Regions from separate parts of the Micrococcus sp. MS-ASIII-49 genome, predicted to be linked through region 2. Evidence: riboswitches for the same ligand, from Rfam matches in the RefSeq annotation. Region 2 holds a riboswitch; the other holds the start of a gene.
What was found. A riboswitch is a leader RNA that binds a small molecule or an ion and turns the genes downstream of it on or off. The one in region 2 is predicted to bind S-adenosylmethionine.
Positions count from the first base shown of each region.

Region 1: another riboswitch for S-adenosylmethionine. It lies ahead of SJ20_RS09165 (O-acetylhomoserine aminocarboxypropyltransferase/cysteine synthase family protein); the one in region 2 lies ahead of SJ20_RS02370 (flavin reductase family protein).

Region 1 is NZ_JXSP01000130.1:16,145-23,281, reverse strand. It holds gene gatB (Asp-tRNA(Asn)/Glu-tRNA(Gln) amidotransferase subunit GatB) at 1-1,246, shown strand, start outside; gene SJ20_RS09180 (phosphotransferase) at 1,262-2,338, opposite strand; gene SJ20_RS09175 (CPBP family intramembrane glutamic endopeptidase) at 2,480-3,376, shown strand; gene SJ20_RS09170 (VOC family protein) at 3,395-4,030, opposite strand; SAM riboswitch class IV at 4,208-4,323, shown strand; gene SJ20_RS09165 (O-acetylhomoserine aminocarboxypropyltransferase/cysteine synthase family protein) at 4,454-5,821, shown strand; gene SJ20_RS09160 (homoserine O-acetyltransferase) at 5,818-6,948, shown strand; gene SJ20_RS09155 (SGNH/GDSL hydrolase family protein) at 7,024-7,137, opposite strand, start outside.
Region 2 is NZ_JXSP01000032.1:9,707-16,843, reverse strand. It holds gene hisD (histidinol dehydrogenase) at 123-1,439, shown strand; gene SJ20_RS02380 (RNA-binding S4 domain-containing protein) at 1,450-1,818, shown strand; gene SJ20_RS12120 (hypothetical protein) at 1,866-2,480, opposite strand; SAM riboswitch class IV at 2,673-2,792, shown strand; gene SJ20_RS02370 (flavin reductase family protein) at 2,866-3,390, shown strand; gene SJ20_RS02365 (cold-shock protein) at 3,629-3,832, shown strand; gene SJ20_RS02360 (MFS transporter) at 4,047-5,267, opposite strand; gene SJ20_RS02355 (FMN-binding glutamate synthase family protein) at 5,384-7,137, opposite strand, start outside.

The DNA of each region.
Region 1 (7,137 bases), on a different contig from region 2:
CTGCCGGTTCGCGCGGAAGAACTACTTCTACCCGGACACGCCGAAGAACTTCCAGACCTCCCAGTACGACGAGCCGATCGTCTTCGACGGCCACCTGGACGTCGAGTTGGAGGACGGTGAGGTCTTCCGCGTGGAGATCGAGCGCGCGCACCTCGAGGACGACGCCGGCAAGCTCACCCACGTGGGCGGCTCCGGGCGGATCCAGGGCGCCTCCGCGTCCCTCGTCGACTACAACCGTGCGGGCGTGCCGCTCATCGAGATCGTCACCAAGCCGATCGTCGGCGCCGGTGCGCGGGCCCCCGAGCTGGCCCGCGCCTACGTCACCGCGATCCGGGACATCGTGCAGGCCATCGACATCTCCGACGCGCGGATGGAGCGCGGCAACGTCCGCTGCGACGCGAACGTCTCGCTGATGCCCAAGGGCGCCACCGAGTTCGGCACCCGCACCGAGACGAAGAACGTGAACTCCACGCGCGCCGTGCAGCACGCGGTCACCCACGAGATCCAGCGCCAGGCCGCGGTGCTCGCCGCGGGCGGCACCGTGACGCAGGAGACCCGCCACTGGCACGAGGACACCCGCAGCACCACCTCGGGCCGCCCGAAGTCGGACGCGGACGACTACCGGTACTTCCCCGAGCCGGACCTCGTGCCCGTGCACGTGGACGCCGCGTGGGTCGAGCGCGTGCGCGCGGCCATGCCCGAGCTGCCGGCCGTGCGGAACAAGCGGCTCAAGGCCGAGTGGGGCTTCTCGGACGAGGAGTTCCGCGACGTCGTCAACGCCGGCGTCCTGGACGAGATCGTCGCGACCGTGGAGGCCGGCGCCTCCGCGGCGGCCGCCCGCAAGTGGTGGATGGGCGAGATCGCCCGCCTGGCGAACGCCCGCGAGGTCGCCGTCGCCGAGCTGGGGATCACCCCGGCACACGTGGTGGAGGTCGAGGAGCTGATCACCGCGAAGACGATCAACGACAAGATCGCCAAGCAGGTGCTCGGCCTGGTGGCCGACGGCGAGGGCGCCCCGAAGGATGTCGTCTCGGCGAAGGGCCTGGCCGTGGTGTCCGACGACGGCGCGCTCACGGAGGCCATCGACGCCGCGATCGCCGCCAACCCGGACGTGGCCGAGAAGATCAAGGGCGGCAAGATGGCCGCCGTCGGCGCCCTCATCGGCCCGGTCATGAAGGCCACCCGCGGGCAGGCCGACGCCGGCCGCGTCCGCGAGATCGTCCTGGAGCGCCTGGGCGTGTCCTGACGACCGCGCGGGCCCTCAGCTGTCCAGGGCGGTGAGGGCTCGCGCCACGCGGGGCAGGGTCTTGCGCAGCAGGCGCCGCCAGGACCCCGCGGCCAGCCCGCCGACGATCGCGTCCCGGGCCGCCGCGTCGTCGAGCGTCTCCAGGGCCATCGCCCCGAGCCACACGCGGGCCCGGCGCGCCTCGGCCGCGTCCCGGGCCAGGTCGGGCACCTTCTCCTCGCCGTGCCACAGCGCCAGGTAGGCGACGTTGAGGGCGGGGTCCCACGCGCACGCGAGGTCCCAGTCCAGCACCCCGGCCAGCGCCCAGCGCAGCGGGGCGCGCGGGTCCTCGTCCTCGGGCACGGCGCGCCAGCGCATGTTGTGCCCGGCCAGGTCGCCGTGCACGAGCGACGGCGGCACGGGCGGCGCGGCGGTCCACGTCGTCACCGTGTCCGCGAGGGCGGCCACCGCGTCCGGCCACGCCTCGGCGCCCAGCCGCGTGTCGACGTCGTGGCCCTCCCACGCGCCCAGGCGCGCGGCGACCGCCCCCGGCAGCGCCGCGACGTGCCGGGCGCGCTCCGGCGTCCACGGGCCGCGGAAGGCGAACGGGCGGCCGAGGTGCGGGGCGATCCGCGGGTCGGTGACGTCCACGGCGGCGAGGTCGTCGAGGACGCCGCGCAGCACGTCCGGATCGCCTTCGTGCGGCGGGTGCGGGCCGCCCGGGAGGAAGCGCTGCAGCACCGCGGCGCCCGGGCCCGCGGAGACGGGATCCGAGAGGGCGACCGGGACGGCCCACGGCACGCGGCGCTCGGCCAGGGCCGCGGCGAGTCCGTCGAGGAGGGCCAGGCGCCGGGGCAGGTGCGCCGCGGGGTCCCGCTCGGGCGCCCACCGCGCGGCCGGGGCGGCCCCCACCTCGTGGGCCCGCGTCATCCGGAGGACGCCGACGTCCTCGAGCACGAGCACGCGGTGGAACTGCCCGCCCTCCTCCACGGACGCCGCGGCCCAGTCGGCTGTGCGGAGCCGGCGGGCGAGAGCGGGGTCGAGGCCGGGGCGGAGGTGCTGCAGGGCGCGGTGGACCAGCTCGAGCTCGCTGGGGGCAGGCGGGGAGACCACACGACCACGCTAACCCTCCCGCCGCCCGCCTCCCGGACTTTCGAACGCGATATCGGGGGAATGGGGACTTTCGAACGGGAGATAGGCCCCACCTCACGTTCGAAAGCGCCCGGGGGCAGAGGGGCGGCGGATACTGGGGGCATGCCCGCCACCCCGCGCACGTCCCGCTCCCCGGCCGTCCCGGCCGTCCGACCCGCCCCCGCGCTGCCCGCCCCCTCGGCGCGCACGGTGCGGTGGGAGATCGCGATCGTCCTCGGCCTCTCCCTGGGGAAGTCGGCGGTCTACGCGATCGTCCAGCTCATCGACAAGGCCACCCAGGCCCCGCTGGGGGAGCAGACCACCGTCCTCAACCCGGCCCTGGCCGACCGCTGGGCCTTCGACCTGACCTATCAGCTGCTCGGCATCGGGTTCGCGCTCGTGCCGGTGGCCCTCGTGCTGCACCTGATGCACCTGCGCGGCCGGAACCCGTTCCGGGTGCTCGGCCTCGACCTGCGCCGCCCCGGCCGCGACCTGGCCTGGGGCCTGGGCCTGTTCGCGGCCATCGGGTTGGGCACGCTCGGCGTCTACGCCGCCGGCCGGGCCCTGGGCCTCACGACGGCGATCGTCGGCTCGGCGCTCGGGGAGAGCTGGTACCAGGTGCCGGTCCTGCTGCTCTCCGCGCTGCGGCACGGACTGCTGGAGGAGGTCATCGTGGGCGCCTGGCTCGTCGACCGGCTCGGGTATCTGCAGCGGCTGCGCGCCGCGGGCCTGGCGCACGATCCGGCGCCGGCCGTGCCGTCGTCGTGGGTGAGCGCCGAGGGGCTGTACCTGCCGACCCGCGCGGCCGTCGTGGTGCTCGCCCTCGCGCTGCTGCGCGGGGCGTACCACCTGTACCAGGGGATCGGGCCGGGCGTGGGCAACGCCCTGATGGGCGTGGTGTTCGCGCTCGTGTTCCTGCGGGTGCGCCGGGTGATGCCGCTGGTCATCGCGCACGCGCTGCTGGACGCCGTCGGGTTCCTCGGCTACCCGCTGCTGGCGCGGGCGGGGCTGCTCGGCTGAGCGGCCCCGCCTCCGCGCTCAGAGCGTGACCTCGCCCTTCGGGGTGCGGAAGGTGACCGAGACGATGCCCGGGGTGCCGGAGGGCGCGACGTACTCGATGTTCACGTCCTGGACCTGGCCGTCCTCGTCGTCGCCGAGCCACTCGGCGAGGCGCTCGGGGGAGCCGGCGATGTTCAGGCGCTCGATGGTGGCCTGCGGCTCGGCCGCCTGCGAGGGGTGCATGTCCTCCTGACCGTCGGCCCAGCGCAGGATGAACGGCAGCTGCGGGTCCGCGAGGGTTCCCTTGACGCCGATCTGCCGCCAGGACAGCTCCCGGCCGTCCGGGAAGCGACGGTTGCCGGGGACGGCCTCACGGCCGAGGCGGCGCTCGAACCGGCCGATGTCCGTGGTGGCCACCGCCCAGCTCATCCAGCCGCCGCCCTGCTCGGTGCGGGCGCGCACGAGCTGGCCGAACGGCGCGCTGAGGGAGGCCGGGTGGTCCAGGGCCTCGACGACCTCCAGATACTGCCTGCCCGCCATGGGGAACAGGGCGTTCTGCGTGCCGAAGCGGGGGTGGACACCGCCCTTGATCCGCTCGATGCCCAGCGTCTCGGCGATGCGGGCGACCGTGGCGTCCAGGCCCTCGGGGCCGGCGGCGTAGGACACGTGGTCCATGCGACAGGTGTGCACTGCGCTGTTCCTCTCCGTTCCCGGGCTGCCCCGGGGGTTGACCTGGTGCGAGTCGCGGGGCGTCGAGCCCTTGACGGGTCGGGCGCCCCGTGCGGAGAGCGTATCCGCGGGTGACACGCGTGACGAAATCGTGGCGGGGCGGCGGGCTACACTCGGAGGCACGGTCACGAGAGTCAGCAACAGGCCCCGGCATGCTGACCGGCAACCCTCCTTCCGCGGTGGGGTGCCCCGGGTGACGACCAGGCCGGCCCCACAACGGACGCCGGCAAGCGCGGGCCGATCCCACGGCCCCTCTCGACGGCGCCGGGTCATCTCCGGCACCTCGACGACGCCGGTTCCCGGATCGGCACGTCGGCCGGCGGGCGGGGCGGCCGGGTCCGGCCCCTGAACCCCTCAGGAGGGTCCGCCATGACCGACCAGACCACCCCGACCCCCGACGCCTGGGGCTTCTCCACCGCGCAGGTCCACGCAGGCGTCGCCGTCGGCCAGCACGCCTTCGGTGCGACCGCCCTGCCGATCTTCCAGACCACCTCGTACGACTTCCCGTCCGCCCAGGTGGCCGCGGACCGGTTCGCGCTCAAGGACCTCGACCCGCTCTACACCCGCATCGGCAACCCGACGCAGGGCCCGGTGGAGGAGAAGATCGCCGCGCTCGAGGGCGGTGTGGGCGCGCTGCTGCTGGCCTCCGGTCAGGCGGCGACGACGTTCGCGATCCTCAACCTCGCCGGCGCCGGCGACCACGTGGTCGCCTCGGCCAGCCTCTACGGCGGCACGCAGAACCTGTTCAAGCACACCCTCGCCAAGGTCGGCGTCGAGACGACGTTCGTGACCGACCCGGACGACCTCGAGTCCTGGCGCGCCGCCGTCCGGCCGAACACCACGGCGTTCTTCGGCGAGACCCTCGGCAACCCGCGCGGGGACGTCCTGGACGTGCGCGCCGTCGCCGACGCCGCCCACGAGGCCGGCGTGCCGCTGATCGTGGACAACACGCTGGCCACCCCGTACCTGCTGCGGCCCATCGAGCACGGCGCCGACGTCGTCACCCACTCCGCCACGAAGTACCTCGGCGGGCACGCCGCGGCCATCGCGGGCGTGATCGTCGACGCCGGCACGTTCGACTACGCGCAGCACGCCGAGCGGTACCCCGGCTTCAACGAGCCGGACGAGTCCTACCACGGCCTCGTCTACGCGCGGGACCTCGGGGTGGGCTCGCCGCTCGGCGCCAACCTGGCCTTCATCCTCAAGGCGCGCGTGCAGCTGCTGCGCGACTACGGCTCGGCCATCTCCCCGTTCAACGCGTTCCTGGTGAACCTCGGCCTGGAGACCCTGTCCCTGCGCATGGAGCGGCAGGTGGCCAACGCGGCCGCGGTGGCGCGCTGGCTGGAGGGTCGCGACGACGCCGAGCACGTGGTCTACGCCGGCCTGGAGTCCAGCCCGTGGCACGAGCGGGCCCAGCGCTACCTGCCGAAGGGCGCGGGCGCGTTCGTCTCCTTCGAGATCGCGGGCGGCCGCGAGGCCGGGGCCGCGTTCGTGGACGGGCTCACCCTGCACCACCACGTGGCCAACATCGGCGACGTCCGCTCGCTCGTGGTGCACCCGGCCTCCACCACCCACTCCCAGCTCACCGACGACGAGCAGCGCGCCGCCGGCGTCACCCCCGGCCTGGTGCGGCTCTCGCTCGGCGTGGAGGACATCGAGGACATCCTCGCCGACCTCGAACGCGGCTTCGCGGCCGCCGCCCGCCGCGGCGACGACGACGCGGGGGAGCGGGCATGACCGCCGTCGCCACGCGTCCGTCGCGCACCGCGCTGCCCCGCGGCGGCCGCCACCGCCTGCGGGTCGGCGAGCTGCACACCGAGACCGGCGGGCTGCTGCCCGACGTCGAGCTGACCTACGAGACCTGGGGCACCCTCGCCGCCGACGGCTCCAACGCCGTGCTCGTGCTGCACGCCCTCACCGGCGACGCGCACGTGGCCGCGCACGAGGAGGACCCGACGCCGGGCTGGTGGGACGCCCTCGTCGGCCCGGGCCGCGCCGTGGACACGGACCGGTGGTTCGTGGTCGCCCCCGCCATGATCGGCGGCTGCCACGGCTCCACCGGGCCCTCGACGCCCGCGCCCGACGGGCGGCCCTGGGGCTCCCGGTTCCCGTTCCTCACGCTGCGGGACGCGGTCGAGGCCGAGCGGCGCCTGGCCGACCACCTCGGGATCGGCGCCTGGCGTGCCGTGATCGGCGGATCGATGGGCGGGGCTCGCGCCCTCGAGTGGGCCGCGACCCACCCCGCGCGCGTCGCCGGGGTGGGCGTGCTGGCCGCCACCGCGGCCTCCTCCGCCGACCAGATCGCGTGGGGGCAGGCGCAGACCGCGGCCATCCGCCTCGACCCGGACTTCCAGGGCGGCGACTACTACCCCGGCCCCGGCCCCGTGGCCGGCCTGGGCATCGCCCGGCGCATCGCCCACACCACCTACCGCACGGCGGGCGAGCTCGGCCAGCGGTTCGGCCGGGAACCGCAGGGCGTCGAGGACCCGTTCGGCGCCGTCGTCGGGGTGCCGGGCGGGCGCGGGCGCTACGCCGTGGAGTCCTACCTGGACCACCAGGCGGCCAAGCTCACCGACCGGTTCGACGCGAACTCCTACCTCGTGGTCACCGAGGCCCTCATGGGCCACGACGTCGGGCGGGGGCGCGGCGGCGTGGCGGCGGCGCTCGCGGACTACCGGGGCCGGGCGTTCGTGGCCGCCGTCGACTCGGACCGGCTCTACCTGCCGGCCGAGTCCGAGGCGCTCGCGGCGGCGCTGCCCGCGCGGCCGCCGGTGCACACGATCGCCTCGCCCATCGGCCACGACGGCTTCCTCACCGAATACGGCCAGGTGGCCGACACGCTCAAGCGCACCCTCGCCCTCTGAGCTTTCGTTCGGGAAACGGCGGCGTGTCGCGGCACTGTCGTTCGGGAAACGGCCACCGGTCCCCGCCGGCCGGGCTCAGGGCTCGACGATGTCCAGCGGCTCGGTGTGGTCCGAGCCCTGCGGCATCGGCGCGCCGAAGAGCGGCTCGGGGACGGGGCGCTTGGCCGTGACGCCGTCGCCGGAGGAGAC
Region 2 (7,137 bases):
ACACCCGCCCCCGGACGCACCCCGGAGAAGAGCACAATGGAGCCTGACCGTCCGCGCGGTCCGGGCCCGGCCGTCGTCGCGCCCCGTCCCGCCGGCCCGCCGCCGCCCCCCTGGAGGAATCCGTGCTCTCCGTCACCGACCTGCGCCCGCTCGACACCGCCACCGCGGACCTGTCCCGCATCATCCCGCGGGCGAACGTGGACGTGTCCTCCGTGGTGCCGGCGGTCGCCCCGATCATCGAGCAGGTCCGCCACGGCGGCGAGCAGACCCTGCTGGACCTGGCCGAGCGGTTCGACGGTGTCCGTCCGCCGGCCCTGCGCGTGCCCGGGGAGGCGCTCGAGGCCGCCCTGGCCGGGCTCGACCCGCGGGTGCGTGCCGCCCTGGAGGAGTCGATCCGCCGGGCCCGGCTCGTGCACGCCGCCCAGCACCCCCAGGACTCCACGGTCGAGCTCGGCGAGGGCGCCGTCGTGGAGAACCACTGGATCCCCGTGGGCCGCGTGGGCCTGTACGTGCCCGGCGGCCGCGCCGTGTACCCCTCCTCGGTGGTGATGAACGTGGTGCCCGCGCAGGCCGCCGGCGTGGGGAGCCTCGCGGTGACCTCACCCCCGCAGCGGGACCACGGCGGCCTGCCCCACCCCACCGTGCTCGCCGCGTGCGCGCTGCTCGGCGTGGACGAGGTCTACGCGGCCGGCGGCGCCCAGGCCGTGGCCATGCTGGCGCACGGCGTCCAGGACGACGACGGCGGGTGGCTCTGCGCGCCCGTCGACCTGGTGACGGGGCCCGGCAACGTGTACGTGGCCGCCGCGAAGCGCGCCCTGCAGGGCGTGATCGGCGTGGACGCCGAGGCCGGGCCGAGCGAGATCGCCGTGATCGCGGACGGCACCGCCCGCGCCGACTGGGTGGCCGCGGACCTGATCAGCCAGTCCGAGCACGACCCGCTGGCCGCCTCCGTGCTCATCACGGACTCCGAGGACCTGCTCCGGGACGTGCTGGCGGCGATCGAGGCGCAGGTGCCCGGGGCGTTCCACGAGGATCAGATCCGCGAGGCCCTCACCGGCCCCCAGTCCGGCGTGCTGCTGGTGCGGGACATGGACCAGGCCGTGGAGGTCTCCGACCGCTACGCCACCGAGCACCTCGAGATCCAGACGCGCGACCCCGAGGCCCTCGTGGGGCGCATCCGCAACGCCGGCGCCGTGTTCGTGGGCCCGCACGCCCCCGTGCCGCTGGGCGACTACTCGGCCGGGTCCAACCATGTGCTCCCCACCTCGGGGACGGCCCGGCACTCCTCCGGTCTGAACACGGTGACGTTCCTGCGCCTGCAGCAGCGCATCCGCTACACGGAGACCGGGCTCAAGGAGGTCGCGGACGGGATCGGCGTGCTGGCCGAGGACGAGCGCCTGCCCGCGCACGGCGCCGCGATCCGCGCCCGCTTCGCGTGAGGGGGCGGGCGTGAGCGGCGTCCGCATCGACGCGTGGCTGTGGGCCGTGCGGCTGTACAAGACCAGGTCGGCGGCCACGGCGGCCGTGCGCGCAGGCCACGTGCGCATCGACGGCGAGCCCGTGAAGGCGGCGACGCCCGTCGTCGTCGGGAACCGGGTGCGGGTGCGCCAGGACGGACGCGAGCGGATCCTGGAGGTCACGGGGCTGATCGCCAAGCGGGTGGGCGCCCCCGTGGCCCGGCAGCAGTACGTGGACCACTCCCCGCCGCCCGTGCCGCGTGAGCTGCTCGCGGTGCCGTACCGCGAGCGGGGCGCGGGCCGGCCCACCAAACGGGACCGCCGGCAGCTGGACGCGCTGCGCGGCCGCGACCGACGCTGAGCGCCTCCGTCCTCCCCGCGCCGTCATCCGCCGTCGTGATGGCGGCCTCATGCGGAGGGTGCGGTCAGCACCATCCGGAACGGCTTGTCGTTGTCCACCGTGACGGTGAACGTCATCGGCCCCGCCTCATCCACGGGGGGAGTCGCCGCCGACCAGCCGCCGCACAGCGCCTCCGATCCGGCCATCCAGGTCTTCGTTCCCCCGCCACCCCGTGAGGTCAGGATCTCCGTCTCACCGGTGGCATCCGAAGGACACAGCACGATGACCCGAAGGACCGCACCCTGTTGAGCGTCCACGGTGATCTGCTGTGTGCCCGTCCCGACCGCCTCCTCCAGGACGGACTCCTTCTCCGGGTCGAGATGGTCCGCATCCGGATGCCGGCGCGTGTACTCGACCAACGTCATCCCGTCCTCCTCGAACAGCGCGGCGGGGAGTGCTTCTTCACCGGCGGGTGACGACGCGGACGAACCGGTGGCGGAGGCCGACCGGGTTGCCGAGGGGGCCGCTGACGTCACGGTGACGGAGGACGCCGCAGCGGTGGATGCCTTCGCGGTGGAGGAGACGCTGCCCGGGGAAGCGGAGCATCCCGAGATGGCGATACCGAGGAGAGCCGCGACGACCACGGCGGCCGACAATGCCGCACGCTTCTTCTCGATGTCCATCCGCATGATCCGATCCCTCTCAGAGAACCGATTGCGGGGCCGCGGGCTGCGGTCTCGAGCCCCCCTCTCGAGTGGCTTGATCCTGGCTGGCGATGCGCGGTGTGTCAAGCATCACATCGGGCAGCTCGGATGACGCCGCGCGACCGCCGCGCTTTGACCACCCCACGGACCCCTCCGTAGGCTGATCCCCAGAATCACGAGTTCCCGTCATTCACGGCCCTGGCCGGCGGGACGGCAACCCTCTCACGCAGTAGTGGGGTGCTCCAGGTGATGATTCGGCCCCTCGGACACCCCGACGGGCAAGTACCGCGCCTCCGCGGATCCGGGCGATCCGCGTTCCCGCCGTCTGCGGAGCCGCGCCAGTCATCGGAAGAGGACGCGCGCCATGACCCTGACCCACGAACCCCACACCGCCGCGTGGGACACCGACCTGTCCCTCGGCAACCTCCGCTCCGGCCTCTCGGCATTCCCCACCGGGGTCGTCGCGCTGGCGGGCCTCGCCGACGACGTCCCCGAGGTGATGGTGTCCTCGTCCTTCGGCGTGGGCATCTCCTGGGAGCCGGCCCTCGTGTCCTTCTCCGCACAGAACAGCTCCCGCACCTGGCCGCGCCTGCGCCGGGCCGGGGCGATCGGCGTCTCCCTGCTCGCGGCGGACCAGACGCCGCTGTGCCGTCAGCTGGCCGCCCGCGAGGGCGACCGCTTCGCCGGTCTCGACGTGCACCGCAGCCCGCACGACGCCCTGCTGATCGGGGGCTCCTCGCTCTGGCTCGAGACGCGGGTGCACGCCGAGGTCCCGGCGGGCGACCACACGGTGGTGCTGCTGGAGGTGACGGCCTTGGCGGATCACACGGACGCCGCTCCCCCGGCCGCCCTGCACCGCAATCTCTTCCACGGCCTGCGCGCGCTCTGAGCGAACTCCAGGTGAACAATCGGGCCCCTGGTTCCCGGTCGGCGAGATCCGTGCAATGATGGAGCCTGAAGTTGATCAAGCTGTATCCCGCCATCTTCACTGCTCGTCAGCCCGGCATCGCCGGCGTCGATGAGTGTTGGGCAAGCGGTTCAGTCTCGCCGCTTCACCCGCGTCCCACATCCGGGCCGCGGTCCAACACCGCCACCGCACCGCGGGGGCACATCGAAAGGACACCATCATGGCTGTCGGTACTGTCAAGTGGTTCAACGCTGAGAAGGGCTACGGCTTCATCGCCCCCGAGGACAACTCCGCGGACGTGTTCGTGCACTTCTCCGCCATCCAGGGCGGGGGCTTCAAGGAGCTCCAGGAGAACGACCGCGTCGAGTTCGAGACCCAGGACGGCCCCAAGGGCCTCCAGGCCGCCAACGTGACGAAGCTCTGATCTTCGCCTGACGCACGGCTTCCGACGCCCCCGGTCCGTATGGACCGGGGGCGTCGTCGTGTGCGCTTCCGTGCGTCCCGCACGCCCGCGCACTGCGCCGCACTCCGCCGTACGCCCGTTCGACCGCGGCGCTGCGACATCACCGCAGGGCTGCACTGCGGTGATGTCGCTGAGGCGCGGTCCTCCGCGGTGGGTCTCGTCCTGGCCCTGCGCGTCAGGCCGCGCCCCGCCGGCCCACGTGGCGACGCAGCAGCAGCACCACGCCCAGGGCCAGCAGATACCCGGCCGCGACGACCGCGAAGCCGGCCCGGTAGTCGCCCGTGACGTCGCGCAGCACGCCCATCAGCAGCGGGCCCAGGGCGAAGCCGGCGTACATGCCCATCGAGTTCGCCCCGGTCGCACGGCCGAGCCGCTCGGCCGGCACCTCGCTCAGCAGGCCCGCGTTGATCACCACGTTGGCGCCCAGCACCGTCAAGCCGTGCACCGCGGCGCCCACCCACAGCAGGGCCGGCAGGTCCAGCAGGTCCGCGGCGAGGAACACCACGACGCCGGCCACGGCACCCAGGCAGATCACGGTCAGCAGGGTGGTGGGCCGGTCTCCGGAGCTCATCCGCCGACTCCACCCGATCCGGGAGAGCACCCCCACCACCCCGGACACGGCCGCCGCGGCGCCGCCGGCCACGAGCGTCATCCCCAGCGTCTCGACCGCGAACAGCGGCAGGTACGTGTTCGTGGCCTGCATGCCCAGGCCGGTGAGGAACGCGATCGCCGCGAAGAACCAGACCGTGGCCGGCAGGGGCGAGGTGTCCCGCCGTCGTCGCCCGCCGACGGGGCCGGTGGCCGGCGGCGGCGCCCCGGGCAGCGGCGGGGCGGCGACCAGGGCGAGCACCCAGAGCGCCCCGATGAGCACCGCGGCCCCCAGCGCGGCGCCCGTCCAGCCCAGGGCGAGGGACGCGGCCGGGAAGAACAGGCCGCCGACCAGCTGGGCCGCCTGCACCCCGGACTGCTTCACCCCGACCCACCCGATGCGCCTCTCCGGCGGCACCACGGTGCGGATGATCCGGTTCGTGGTGGGGTTGGAGATGGCCTGCGTGACGCCCGCGACGGCGGCCGCCGCGTACAGCACGGGCAGGGACGGGGCGACGGCGCCGAGCACGAGCGCCGCGGCGGTGCCGCCGAAGATGATGCTCAGCTGCGCGCGGGCGGACAGGCGGTCGGCGGCCCGGCCGAGGCCGAGGGAGGTGACGGCGGCCGCCGCGAACACGACCGTCATCACGGTGCCGAGCTGGCCCGAGGTGACGTCGAGCCGCTCCATCACGACCGTGGAGGACGCGGAGACCCCGTAGTTGAACAGGGGCCCGGCGCCCATGGCCGCCAGCAGCGCCCACAGCAGGGCCGCGGAGGGGCGGCGAGCGGCGGGGGCGGGCGGGGTCACGGCCCCAGGCTACGACCCCTCACGCGACGAGGCGGGAAATCCATCTCATGGGCGCCCGGGGGCGTCGTGTGAAGTGGATTTCCCGCCTCGAAAGCGGGGGTGACTGCGGGGGCGGGTCAGCCGACGCGGCCCTCGCCGCGGTGCTCGCCCTCCACGCGGCCGGTGGTCCCCCGCTGGGTGACCTCCTCGCCGTCCTGGCGCTCGGGCCGCTCGCCGGCCTCCGCCGGCAGGCCCTCGTTCTCGTCGGTGGGCGTCTCGCCCGCGGTGGCGGCGGGTGCCGGGTCCTGCGAGGCCTGACGACGCCCGCCGTGCGAGGACAGCGACTCGCCCTCACCCAGCGAACTGACGCGCGGCATCGGCGACGTCGTCAGCGGCACGGACTCGGTCCGCCGGGCGTCGACGAGCGTGGAGCCCGTCCCGGAGATGGGGGAGCCCTGCACGGGGGCGCCGGCCGCCGCGCGGCCCGGGATCAGCAGCTCGGAGCGCCACTGGGGGTCGCGCTCGGTGAGGTAGTCCACGCGGGCGTGCTCGCCGAAGTGGTCCGCGTCCGCCTCCTCCCAGTCCATGGCCCAGCCGGCGGGCGGGTCGTTGAGCAGCTCGTCCGTGCGCAGCCAGTGGTAGATGGACGCGTACGAGCGGGTGCTCAGGTGGTCCACGCGGCGGCGCAGCATGCGGGTGTTCAGCTGGGACGGATGCGTCAGACCCATGGACGCCATGATCTGCACGGCCTCGCGCACGGTCAGGCGGTGGTAGTTGAAGACGCGGTTGCCCTTGTCCTCCACGTCGAGGGCGCGCATCAGACGCGGGTCCTGCGTGGCCACCCCCACGGGGCACTCGTTCGTGTGGCACTTCTGCGCCTGGATGCACCCGGTGGCCATCATCATCGCGCGGGCGGACATGGTGAAGTCCGCGCCCTGGATCAGACGCTTGACGATGTCCGAACCGGTGGCGACCTTGCCGGCCGCGCCGAGCTTGATCATGTGGCGCAGGCCGGTGCCCACGAGCGCGTTGTGCACGAGCATGAGGCCCTCGGTCAGCGGGGTGCCCACGCGGTCCGAGTACTCGAGCGGGGCGGCGCCGGTGCCGCCCTCGGAGCCGTCCACGATGATGAAGTCGGGGGCGATCCGCTCCTCCCAGATGGCCTTGGTCATGGCCAGCACGTCCACGCGGGAGCCCACGCAGAACTTGATGCCGATCGGCTTGCCGTCCGAGAGCTCACGGAGCTGCTCGATGAACCTGACCATCTCGCGCGGGGTGCGGAACGCGGAGTGGGACGCCGGGGACAGGCAGTCCTTGTCCATCGGGATCTCACGGGCCTCGGCGATCTCGGGGGAGATCTTCTCCTTGGGCAGCATGCCGCCCAGGCCGGGCTTCGCGCCCTGGGAGATCTTGATGGTGATGCCCTTGACCTCGGGCAGCAGCGCCTTCTCGGCGAACTTCTCCGGGCTGAAGGTGCCGTCCTCGTTGCGGCAGCCGAAATAGCCGGAGCCGATCTCCCAGAACAGGTCCGCGCCGTTGCCGCGGTGGTACTTGGTGAGGCCGCCCTCGCCGGTCTCGTGGATGAACCCGCCCAGGCCGGCGCCCTTGTTCATGGCGATCACGGCGTTGGCGGAGAGGGAGCCGAAGGACATGGACGAGATGTTCATCAGCGAGATGTCCACGGGTCGGCGGCAGTCCGGGCCGCCGATCCGCACCGTGGGGGGCTCCTCCGGCGGGTTGACCGGGGCGGTGGAGTGCAACAGGAACTCGTAGCCGATCTCCGAGGTGTCCCGCTCGGTGCCGAACGCCTTGTGGCTGTCCAGTCCCTTCGCACGGGCGTAGACGATCGAGCGGGTGTCCCGGTCGAACGGCTTGCCGTCGAAGTTGCGCT